DNA from 3 places in the Tistrella arctica genome. Region 3 is predicted to be linked to each of the others. Evidence: riboswitches for the same ligand, from Rfam matches in the RefSeq annotation. Region 3 holds a riboswitch; each other region holds the start of a gene.
What was found. A riboswitch is a leader RNA that binds a small molecule or an ion and turns the genes downstream of it on or off. The one in region 3 is predicted to bind cobalamin.
Positions count from the first base shown of each region.

Region 1: it holds a riboswitch for cobalamin, as region 3 does, so the genes downstream of both, WG924_RS02060 (TonB-dependent receptor plug domain-containing protein) here and WG924_RS21930 ((2Fe-2S) ferredoxin domain-containing protein) in region 3, are expected to answer to the same signal.
Region 2: it holds a riboswitch for cobalamin, as region 3 does, so the genes downstream of both, WG924_RS00055 (ribonucleoside-diphosphate reductase subunit alpha) here and WG924_RS21930 ((2Fe-2S) ferredoxin domain-containing protein) in region 3, are expected to answer to the same signal.

Region 1 covers NZ_JBBKTV010000001.1:463,349-466,602, forward strand. The annotation lists gene WG924_RS02060 (TonB-dependent receptor plug domain-containing protein) at 1-1,398, opposite strand, end outside; cobalamin riboswitch at 1,565-1,793, opposite strand; gene WG924_RS02065 (SDR family NAD(P)-dependent oxidoreductase) at 1,890-2,684, opposite strand; gene WG924_RS02070 (YicC/YloC family endoribonuclease) at 2,764-3,254, shown strand, end outside.
Region 2 covers NZ_JBBKTV010000001.1:8,976-12,229, forward strand. The annotation lists gene WG924_RS00050 (AMP-binding protein) at 1-952, shown strand, start outside; cobalamin riboswitch at 996-1,222, shown strand; gene WG924_RS00055 (ribonucleoside-diphosphate reductase subunit alpha) at 1,357-3,254, shown strand, end outside.
Region 3 covers NZ_JBBKTV010000010.1:135,477-138,730, forward strand. The annotation lists gene cobN (cobaltochelatase subunit CobN) at 1-85, opposite strand, end outside; gene cobW (cobalamin biosynthesis protein CobW) at 107-1,159, opposite strand; cobalamin riboswitch at 1,317-1,605, shown strand; gene WG924_RS21930 ((2Fe-2S) ferredoxin domain-containing protein) at 1,841-2,626, shown strand; gene WG924_RS21935 (group III truncated hemoglobin) at 2,719-3,204, shown strand.

The sequences.
Region 1 (3,254 bases), on a different contig from region 3:
CTTCAGGTCGGGATTTCCCCGGTAACTGGCTGAATATCCGAACAGTTCAAAGAGGGTCGGGTTCTTGACCCCGGTGCCATAGGATGTGCGCAGCCGCGTGCCGGTGCCGTCGATCACCCAGGCGGCGGTCAGCCGGTAGGTGGCGGCATCGTCGAACAGCTCGTTCTGATCCAGCCGGCCGGCCGCCGACAGGAACAGGCTGTCGAACAGGCCCAGCCGGTATTCGGCGGCATAGCCGGTGGCATCGAAGGCCCGGTCGACCGATGACCAGTCGCTGTGGGTGCGCACGGTCTCGCGCTCATATTCCGCCGCCAGACTGATATCGTGGCTGGCGGGCAAACCGGTGGTGGTGTCGACGCTGTAATCGGTCTGATAGTCGGTCTTCAGGCGCCGCCCCAGATAGGTGCTGGATATCGTGCCGTCCGTGCGGTAATCGCGGTCGTGCTCGGTATGGGCCATGCCCAGCTTGTGGCGCCATCGGCCATCGGCCATGGCATAGCGGGCCTCGGCGCGGGCGAAGCTCTGGGTGCCGCGGGTCTCTTCGTCACCGTCGACGGGCAGGGTGGAATAGCCATCACCTTCAGCGCGATAGCGCAGGGTCCTGCCAACCAGGGCGAATTCCAGATCCTCGGTCGGCCGCCAGCCGAATTTCGCGAAGGCCGAGCGGTTGCGATAACCGTCGGTCTCAGGATTGCCCGCCCGCTCGTCGGCGACCGAGATGCCGTCGGTGCGGAAGCTCTGCACCGAGACCATGCCGTCGAAAATCTCGTCGCCATAGGACAGGCTGCCCACCGCCTCGCGGGTCTCGAAGCTGCCGGCCTCGGTCCGCAGACTGCCCGACAGCGGGCCGGCGCCGCGCTTCGTGGTGATGTCGATCACCCCGCCCATGGCGTCCGATCCGTACAGCGCGCTCTGGGGGCCGCGCAGAACCTCGATCCGCTCCACCTCATAGGCCAGCAGATGGGCGAAATCGAATTCCGAGCCGGCCGACGGGTCCGAGACCTCGATGCCGTCGATCCGCACCAGGGTCTGATTGCCTTCCGACCCCCGGATGCGGATCTGCGACAGGCCGCCGACCGAGCCGGTGCGGCTGACCGCGACGCCGGGCACCAGCCGCAGGGCATCGTCGACATGGCGGATCTGAAGCGCTTCAAGCTGCTCGCCGGTGATGACCGTCACCGCGCTGCCGATCGCGGCCAGTGGTGTGGGCGTGCGTGCGGCCGATACCGAGATCGGCCCGAGCGGTGTCACCTCGTCGTCGGAGGCAGCCTGTGCAATGGGCGACGACAGGCCGGCGGCGAGCGCGGCTGTCAGAATGGCGGCCGTGGTGACATGGCGGTTGGCTGGCTGGCGGCGGACGGAGTCCGGGCCGCGGAAGCGGGCAGTGGTATCAGGCACCGATAGACCTCGTTCAGCAATGTCGATCGGTCACTGCGAACGAGGCCAGCATGGTATGCGGCTTTGTGCCTGTTGGAACCGTGCCTGAAGGAAGACGGGTGTCCGGGGCCCTGACGCCGCCACCGCTTGCAAAAACCCATCGGTACACCCCGCCCGACGTGCTCGCCCGTGACCGCGAATGACGGCAGGTCTCCTGGCTCGCAGGTCATCGCACCGCCATCGCCTTCCCGGCCTCGATGGACCAGTGGCAGTCAGGATGGGGCACTCGCTGCTTACAGTTGCGGGGGCAGCCGCGGAATTGCGATCGCCGGCTTCGGCCGTGATCGCGCACCGCATTCCCTTTTCATCCCCGATCGACCAAGTCGATCGCGGACACCATCAGTGGCGCCATGGTTGCGCAATCGGGGTGCGTCTGGCAAGAGCATATCGCAGGGCGTCGGCGCGTTTCGCGATGGCGGGCCGGCCAGCCACGGACATGGCGGTCCTGGTGGCTATTTGCCCGGCATCCGGCGCAGAAGCGCATCCGCCCAGGATGCCGGCAGGGCTGCCAGCAGCCAGACCACCGCGGCCAGTTGCCAGGGAAAGGCGATCCGGGCGCGATTGCGGCAGAGCCCCCGGCGGATGATGGCGGCGGCGCGATCGGCATCCATCAGGTAGGGCATCGGAAAGCGGTTGCGCCCGGTCATCGGCGTGCGCACGAAGCCCGGGCAGACGACGGACACATGCAGGCCGCCCTTGGCGAGGCGCGGTCGCAGACCTTCGCCCCAGGCCTTGACGGCGGCCTTCGATGCGGCATAGGCGGGGGCACCGGGCTGGCCGCGATAACCGGCCAGGCTTGAGATGATCGCAATCGCCCCGCGTCCCCGGCCCAGCATCAGATTGGCGGCCGGCAACACGGTATTGACCACGCCGTCGACATTGACCGCGAAGATCGCGCGCGTGACCTCGGCCGAAACGGTGCCGCCCGACGCCGCCTCGTTTCCCGATATGCCGGCATTGGCGACGACCAGATCCAGGGGAAGGGTCGTGTCGGCGCGGGTGAGCCAGTCTGCCACGGCCCCGGCATCGGTCACGTCGAACAGGGCCGTATCGACCGTCGCACCGCTGGCGCGGGCGGCGGCGGCCACACCGTCCAGGCGGGCCGCGTCGCGTCCGTGCACCGACAGCCTGACGCCCGGTGCCGCATAGGCCCGGACCAGTGCGGCGCCGAGCCCGCTGGACGCACCGGTGATGGCGATGTGGCGGGGCGACAGGCGGTCGCGTGGCGGGCGGGTGTCGTCGGGCATCTGTGGCAATCGCTGCTTGGCGGGGGCTTGCGGGGTTCGTATAGTCCGCCGATCATCGCTCATCCTCAGGAGATTGGCCATGGCGCTCGCCAGCATGACGGGATTTGCCCGCGCCGACGCCGGCGATGCGCGCTATCGCTGGAGTTGGGAGGTCAAGAGCGTCAATGGCCGCTCGCTGGATCTCCGCATCCGCCTCGCCGCCGGCTTCGATCAGTTCGAGCCGGTGATCCGCCGGGTGGCCCAGGACCGGCTGCGGCGCGGCCATGTCAGCGTGCAGCTTGCCATGGTGGTCCATGCCCGCGGCACGCGGCTGCGCCTGGACCCGGATGTGGCCGACGGGCTGGGTGAGGTGATCGCCGATCTGCAGCGGCGCTTCCCCAAGGCCAAGGCGCCGCGGATCGATGGTCTGCTGCGCGTGCCCGGCCTGATCCAGGCCGTGGAGCACGAGGAAAGCGAAGCCGCCCGCGCCACCCGCGAGCACGCGATGACCGACAGCCTGATCGTGGCCTTCGACCGGCTGGTTGCGGCGCGCGCCCAGGAAGGCGCGGCCCTCGCCCGGCTGATCGACGA
Region 2 (3,254 bases), on a different contig from region 3:
CTGGCAGATCGTCGACGAGACCGCCACCAGCATGATCGGCAGTGTGCCGACCATTCTGGCAGCCATCGCCGACAGCCCGCGCGGATCCGCGCGCCTCGACCGGCTGCGGGCCATCCTGACCGGCGGTTCGCCGCTGGCGCCCGAACTGGCGGCACGGGTGGAAAAGATCGCGGCCCGCCCGGTCTGTCAGCTTTATGGCATGACCGAGACCGGCGGGATCGTGTCGGTCCAGCCGGCTGACGGCCGGTTTCACGATCATGCCGTGGGCCCGCCGGTGCCGCTGGCACGCGTGGCGCTGGGCGCGGTCGACGCGGCCTGTCTCCCCGGTGCGCGCGGCGAGGTTCTGGTGTCGGGTCCACATGTCTTTCAGGGCTATCGCACCGCTGCCGGTACCGTCGATCGTCCGCAGGATGGCTGGCTGCGATCGGGTGATCTGGGCGAGGTGCTGCCTTCGGGCGAGCTCCGGATCATCGGCCGGGCCAAGGACGTGATCATCCGCAGTGGCCACAATATCGATCCCGTGGCGATCGAGGAGGTCGCGCATGCCCATCCGGCGGTCGCCCAGGCGGCGGCGGTTGCCATGCCCGACGATTATGCCGGAGAACTGCCGGTGCTGTATGTGATGCCGCGCGCCGGCATGACCTGCACCGAAGACGACATCGCGGCCTTCATGGCCGCGCACATCGCCGAGCCGCCGGCGCGGCCGCGCCATGTCTTCGTGCTGCCCGACCTGCCCTTGACCCCGCTTGGCAAGATCGCACGCTTCCGCCTGCGTCAGCTTGCGGCCGAACATCGGGTGCGGGCGGCCCTCGGCGACACCGGCGACGGGCTGGTGGTCGCTTGCGAGGATCCGGCGGCAAAGCGCATCACGATCGGCGGCGAGGTGACGCCCGACCGATGGCGGGCGATCGAGGCCGTGCTGGCCCGGCTGGGCCTCGGCCTTGCCGGATAAGCGCAGGCCGGATGGCAGGCTTGACGACGGGCCGGGGATCTGTACAAGATGCAGCGTTCTCGGTTCCCTGTATCCACTATATATGGGGCTAAGAGGGAATTCGGTGCGGCGGGCGTTACAATTGCGCCCGCCAAGGCCGAAGCTGTCCCCGCAACTGTAGGCGGCGAGCGGCCACACGATCTGGTGTCACTGGCATGGCAACATGCCGGGAAGGCCTGTGTGGCAGCGGCGACCCGCGAGCCAGGAGACCTGCCGCGAACCTGTTGAAACGTCCCTGGGCGGGGAGTCCCGGCGGGCGCAGGCGGCAGGTCATGCCTTTGTCCGGGTGTTCCGGACCGTCGCAGGGGCCTTCATCGCCCTGCGTTCACCCGGAACCGGTCCGCCAGGGCAGATGGGTGAGCACCATGTCATCGCCGGCCTTCGATTTCGACCGTCATGGTCATCTGGTTCCCGTTACCGCGCCGGTCGGGGCCGGCCGGATACGGCATGCGCCGCTGCCGGCCCCGCTGGCACCGGCGCCACGCGCCTCGGACCTTGTCATCGATCATGGCCGCGATGCCCTGTTGACCGATTTCGGCAAGGCGACCTTGCGCGACCGCTATCTGATGCCGGGGGAACGGTATCAGGATCTGTTCGCGCGGGTTGCCTGTGCCTATGGCGACGATATCGGCCATGCCCAGCGGATCTATGATGCGATGTCACGGCTGTGGTTCATGCCGGCGACACCCATCCTGTCCAATGGCGGCACCGCGCGGGGCTTGCCGATTTCGTGCTTCCTGAACGCCGTGCCCGACAGCCTGGACGGTATCGTCCGGACCTGGAACGAGAATGTGGCGCTGGCCTCGAATGGCGGCGGCATCGGCACCTATTGGGGTCAGGTCCGGTCGATCGGCGAAACCGTGAAGGGCTGTGGCGAGACTTCGGGCATCATTCCGTTCATTCATGTCATGGACGGCCTGACCCTGGCGATTTCGCAAGGGTCGCTGCGCCGCGGATCGGCGGCGGTCTATCTGGACATTCATCATCCCGAGATCGAGGAATTCCTGGAGATCCGCAAGGCGTCGGGCGATTTCAATCGCAAGGGCCTGAACCTGCATCATGGGGTCAATATCACCGACGACTTCATGGCGGCAGTGAAGGCCGGGGATGACGTCGCGCTGCGCAGCCCCCGTGACGGCAGCGAGATCCGGCGGGTGGATGCCCGCCGGCTGTGGCAGCGCATTCTTGAAACCCGGCTTCAGACCGGCGAGCCCTATCTGTTGTTCATCGATACCGTCAACCGGGCGCTGCCGCGCCACCAGCGGATGCTGGGGCTGGGCGTGTCGACCTCGAACCTGTGCAGCGAGATCACCCTGCCCACCGGCCTTGACCATCACGACCAGGAGCGCACCGCGGTCTGCTGTCTTGCCTCGTTGAACATCGAGACCTGGGATGCGTGGAACGAGGCGCCGGGCTTTATCGAGGATGTGATGCGCTTCCTCGACAATGTGCTGACCAGCTTCATCGAGACCGCGCCCGACAGCATGGCCCGGGCGCGCTATTCGGCGATGCGCGAACGCTCGGTCGGGCTGGGCGTGATGGGCTTTCACGCCTTTCTTCAGGCGCGGGGTATCCCGTTCGAAAGCGCCATGGCCAAGGCGTGGAATCTCGCCATCTTCCGCAAGCTGCGGCGGGAGGCCGACCGGGCATCGGTGTTTCTGGCCGGTGAGCGCGGCCCCTGTCCCGATGCGGCGGAAGCCGGCACGCAGGCGCGGTTCAGCCACAAGCTCGCCATCGCGCCCACGGCATCCATCAGCATCATCTGTGGTGGCACCAGCGCCTGCATCGAGCCGATCCCGGCCAATATCTACACCCACAAGACCCTGTCGGGCGCGATATCGGTACGCAACCCGCATCTTGTCCGGCTGCTGGTCGCCAAGGGGCTGGATAGGCCGGCGGTCTGGCAGTCCATCCTTGGCCATGAAGGATCGGTGCAGCATCTGGCCGCGCTGACCGCCGATGAAAAGGCCGTGTTCCGCACCGCCTTCGAGATCGACCAGCGCTGGATCATCGATTTCGCCGCCGATCGCGCGCCATTCATCTGCCAGAGCCAGTCACTGAACCTGTATCTGCCGGCCGATATCGATAAATGGGATCTGCATATGCTGCACTGGACCGCCTGGGAGCGGGGGGTGAAGAGCCTGTATTACTGCCGGTCGCGGTCGTTGCAGCGTGCGGGCTTCGCGGGTGACACCGACACCTTGGTGAATACGGGGCCGGACACGGCACCGAGCTCTGCGGCATCCGCCACGCCGACCGATTA
Region 3 (3,254 bases):
CCACCATTTCGGCCGGGCTCTGGCGCAGGTCGATGGCCTCGTCGCCATCATCGATCCGGCCGGGTTCGGCTGCCAGCAGATGCATCGGGGGCTGCCCCGCCCGGTCTCAGGCCGCGGTCCGTCCGCCGAGCGCGGTCGCGACCGCCCCGGCATCCAGCCCCTGCGCACCGATCACCACCAGCCGTGACCGCCGGGCCTCGCCAGCCCCCCAGGGCCGGTCGAAATGCTGCTGAAGCCGTGGCCCCACGCCTTGAACCACCAGCCGCATCGGCTTGTTTGTCACCGAAACGAAACCCTTTACCCGATAGATCGGATGATCGGCCACCGCCGCCGTGATCCGCCGGCTGATGTCATCGGGGCTCATGCCGTCGGGAAGCTCGACCACGAAGCTCGCAAAGGCGTCATGGCCGTGCTCCTCCTCGCTGGTGCCGTCGTGATGGCTGGGCCGGGACGCGATGTCGTCCTCGGCCGCGGCGCCGATCCCCAGCAGCACGGCGGGGTCGACCTTGCCGCCTGCCGCCTCGATCACCCGGGTTGCCGGCCGCAATTCGGGCGCGATCGCCGCATGGGCGCGGGCCAGTCCGGCCGCATCCAGCAGATCGGTCTTGGTCACGATCACCATATCGGCGCAGGCCAGTTGATCCTCGAACAGCTCGTCGACCTCGGCCTCATGGTCGAGCGAGGTATCGGCGGCGCGCTGACGGTCCAGTGCCTCCGGATCATTGGCAACCCGGCCTTCGGCGAGCGCCGCGCCATCGACCACGGCGATCACGCCGTCGACCGTCGCCAGGGTCTTCACCGACGGCCAGGCGAAGGCCTGCACCAGCGGCTTGGGCAGCGCCAACCCGCTGGTTTCGATGATGATGTGATCGGGGCGCGGCTCGCGGGCCAGCAGCGCTTCCATGGTCGGCAGGAAGTCATCGGCGACCGTGCAGCAGATGCAGCCATTTGCCAGTTCAATCACGTTTTCATCAGGGCACGTGTCTATGCCGCAACCCTTCAGCAGATCGCCGTCGATACCGACATCGCCGAATTCGTTCACGATCAGCGCCAGACGCCGGCCGCCGGCATTCTCGATCAGATGCCGGATCAGCGTGGTCTTCCCCGCGCCGAGAAAGCCGGTGACGATCGTCGCAGGTATTTTCGACCGGGTGCTCATGCGCGCCTCACGTTGGTTCAATCGGGTCGCGGCAACGGTAGAGGCGTGTGGGGGCCGCCGTCAATCCGCTGTCTTCAGACCGCATGGCGAACCGGCCGACGCCATTCCGGCCACGTCGACGCCGTGAAAACGCGTTGCAGACGCAGGTCCGGCGGTCTAGCATCAGGGCTGCACAGGTGCCGTTGAGTGGTCCGGTCAGGGTCACTCGCGGAGAATTGGGAAGTCGGAACGCGATCCCGGATCACCCGATCCGGCATGGCGGAAGCCGACGCTGCCCCCGCAACGGTAGGACATGCGGCAAGCCCGTCGCAGCCACTGGGTTTCACCCCCGCCAGCATCGGCCGGGGCGGCCTGGGAAGGCACGGGCCCGGAGGATCAGGACCAGACGCGGTCCTTGAAACCTCCCGCGGTCGAGCCCGGAAACCAGCCTGTGACACGACCGGCAAGCCGCGGAGGGCGGTGCGCGCTGATCCAGGGCCGCGCATGCGGCTGTTCCGGACCCCGCCGGACAGCCCGCCCCATATGCCGCCCCCCCGGACATCGCCGCACCCGCTTCCGCTGCCAGCCATTGACCCATGAACCGCCGATCCGTTTCGGCGGAGGCGATTGGTGACAGTGCAACGATGGCGATTTATCCAGACATCTCAAACCGTTATCGATCAGCCGCAGATCGCGGCCGCGATGCCGGCTGACCACACGACGCCAGCCTCGCCGACGATTGCCCGGATCGACCATGACGCGGTCATCCTGCTGGTGCGGCGCGGCCAGGGCAGCCCGCGCCGGCTGGAAACCCTGCGCGCGGCCGTGGCCGCCCGGCTGCGGGACACCGCGGGCTTCGACGGGCCGGTGGTGCTGGCCTTCACCGAACTGGCGGTACCAGCCGTCTCGGGCGCGCTTGGCGACCTGGCCGGCGGCGGCCATCACGCGGTGCTGCTGGTCGATCTGGTGGTGCCGGCCGAGATGAGCCTGCGTGGCTGGCTGCCGGGTGCCCTGCATGACTGGGCACAGCGCCATGCCATCACCCTCGACATCAGCTTCAGCGCCCCGGTTGAGGGCGACCCGCTTTTCGTCGACGCGATCGCCGCGCGCATCGCCGCCAGCGACCACGACGACATCCGCAACAGCCCCGCCATCGACACCAGGCCGTCATGGAACGACCCGCCGGAGCATGCCCATCACATCTTTGCCTGCGACGGGCCGCGCTGTGCCCATCGCGGCGCCGGGCCGGTGTGGACGGCACTGCTGGCGGCGCTGGAAGCGGCGGGTCTGCGCAACAAGACCCCCGATCGGGTGATGATGACCCGCAGCCGCTGCCTGTTTCCCTGCAATCGCGGACCGGTGCTGACCCTGCATCCCGGCGGATACTGGTATGCGGTGCCCGATGCCGCCGCCGCCCGGCGGATCGTGGACGAGCATCTGAAACAGGGCCGGCCGGTCGGCGATCTTCTGTTCCGCGCCGCCACGTGACCGGAGGTCGCAGGCCGGCCCCGCCGCTTGTCATCCCGTCGGGGCGCGCCCATAAGATGCATATGGAATGCATTGAATGATGAGGCCCTGCGATGTCGCTGCACCCCGAGGGCGGCCCCGAACGGCGGGCCGCGCTGACCGCCCGGATCATCGAGGAGACCGGCCTGACCGATGCGGTCATCGGCCAGGTCGTCGACCGCTTCTATGACCGGATCCGCGTCGATCCGGTGCTGGGCCCGGTTTTCGCCGCCCGCATCGCCGATGAGCGCTGGCCGGCCCATCTGGCGCAGATGCGCCGGTTCTGGTCGTCGGTGGCGCTGATGACCGGCGATTATCATGGCCGGCCGATGCCGGCGCATCTGCCGCTGCCGATCAGCGGTGCCGATTTCGATCATTGGCTGGCGCTGTTTCGCGACACCGTCACCACCATCTGCACCGAGGCCGGCGCCGCATTGCTGATCGATCGGGCCGGCCGCATCGCCGCCAGCCTGGAGATGGGCATCGCCGTCGGGCGGGGCCAGATGCTGCGCCGCGGAGAGCGGCTGTCGTCCGCCTCTACCCACGAACCGGTATCCTGAGCACCCGTCAACGGCCGACGACCCCCACCCTGCCCGACATCACCACCCGG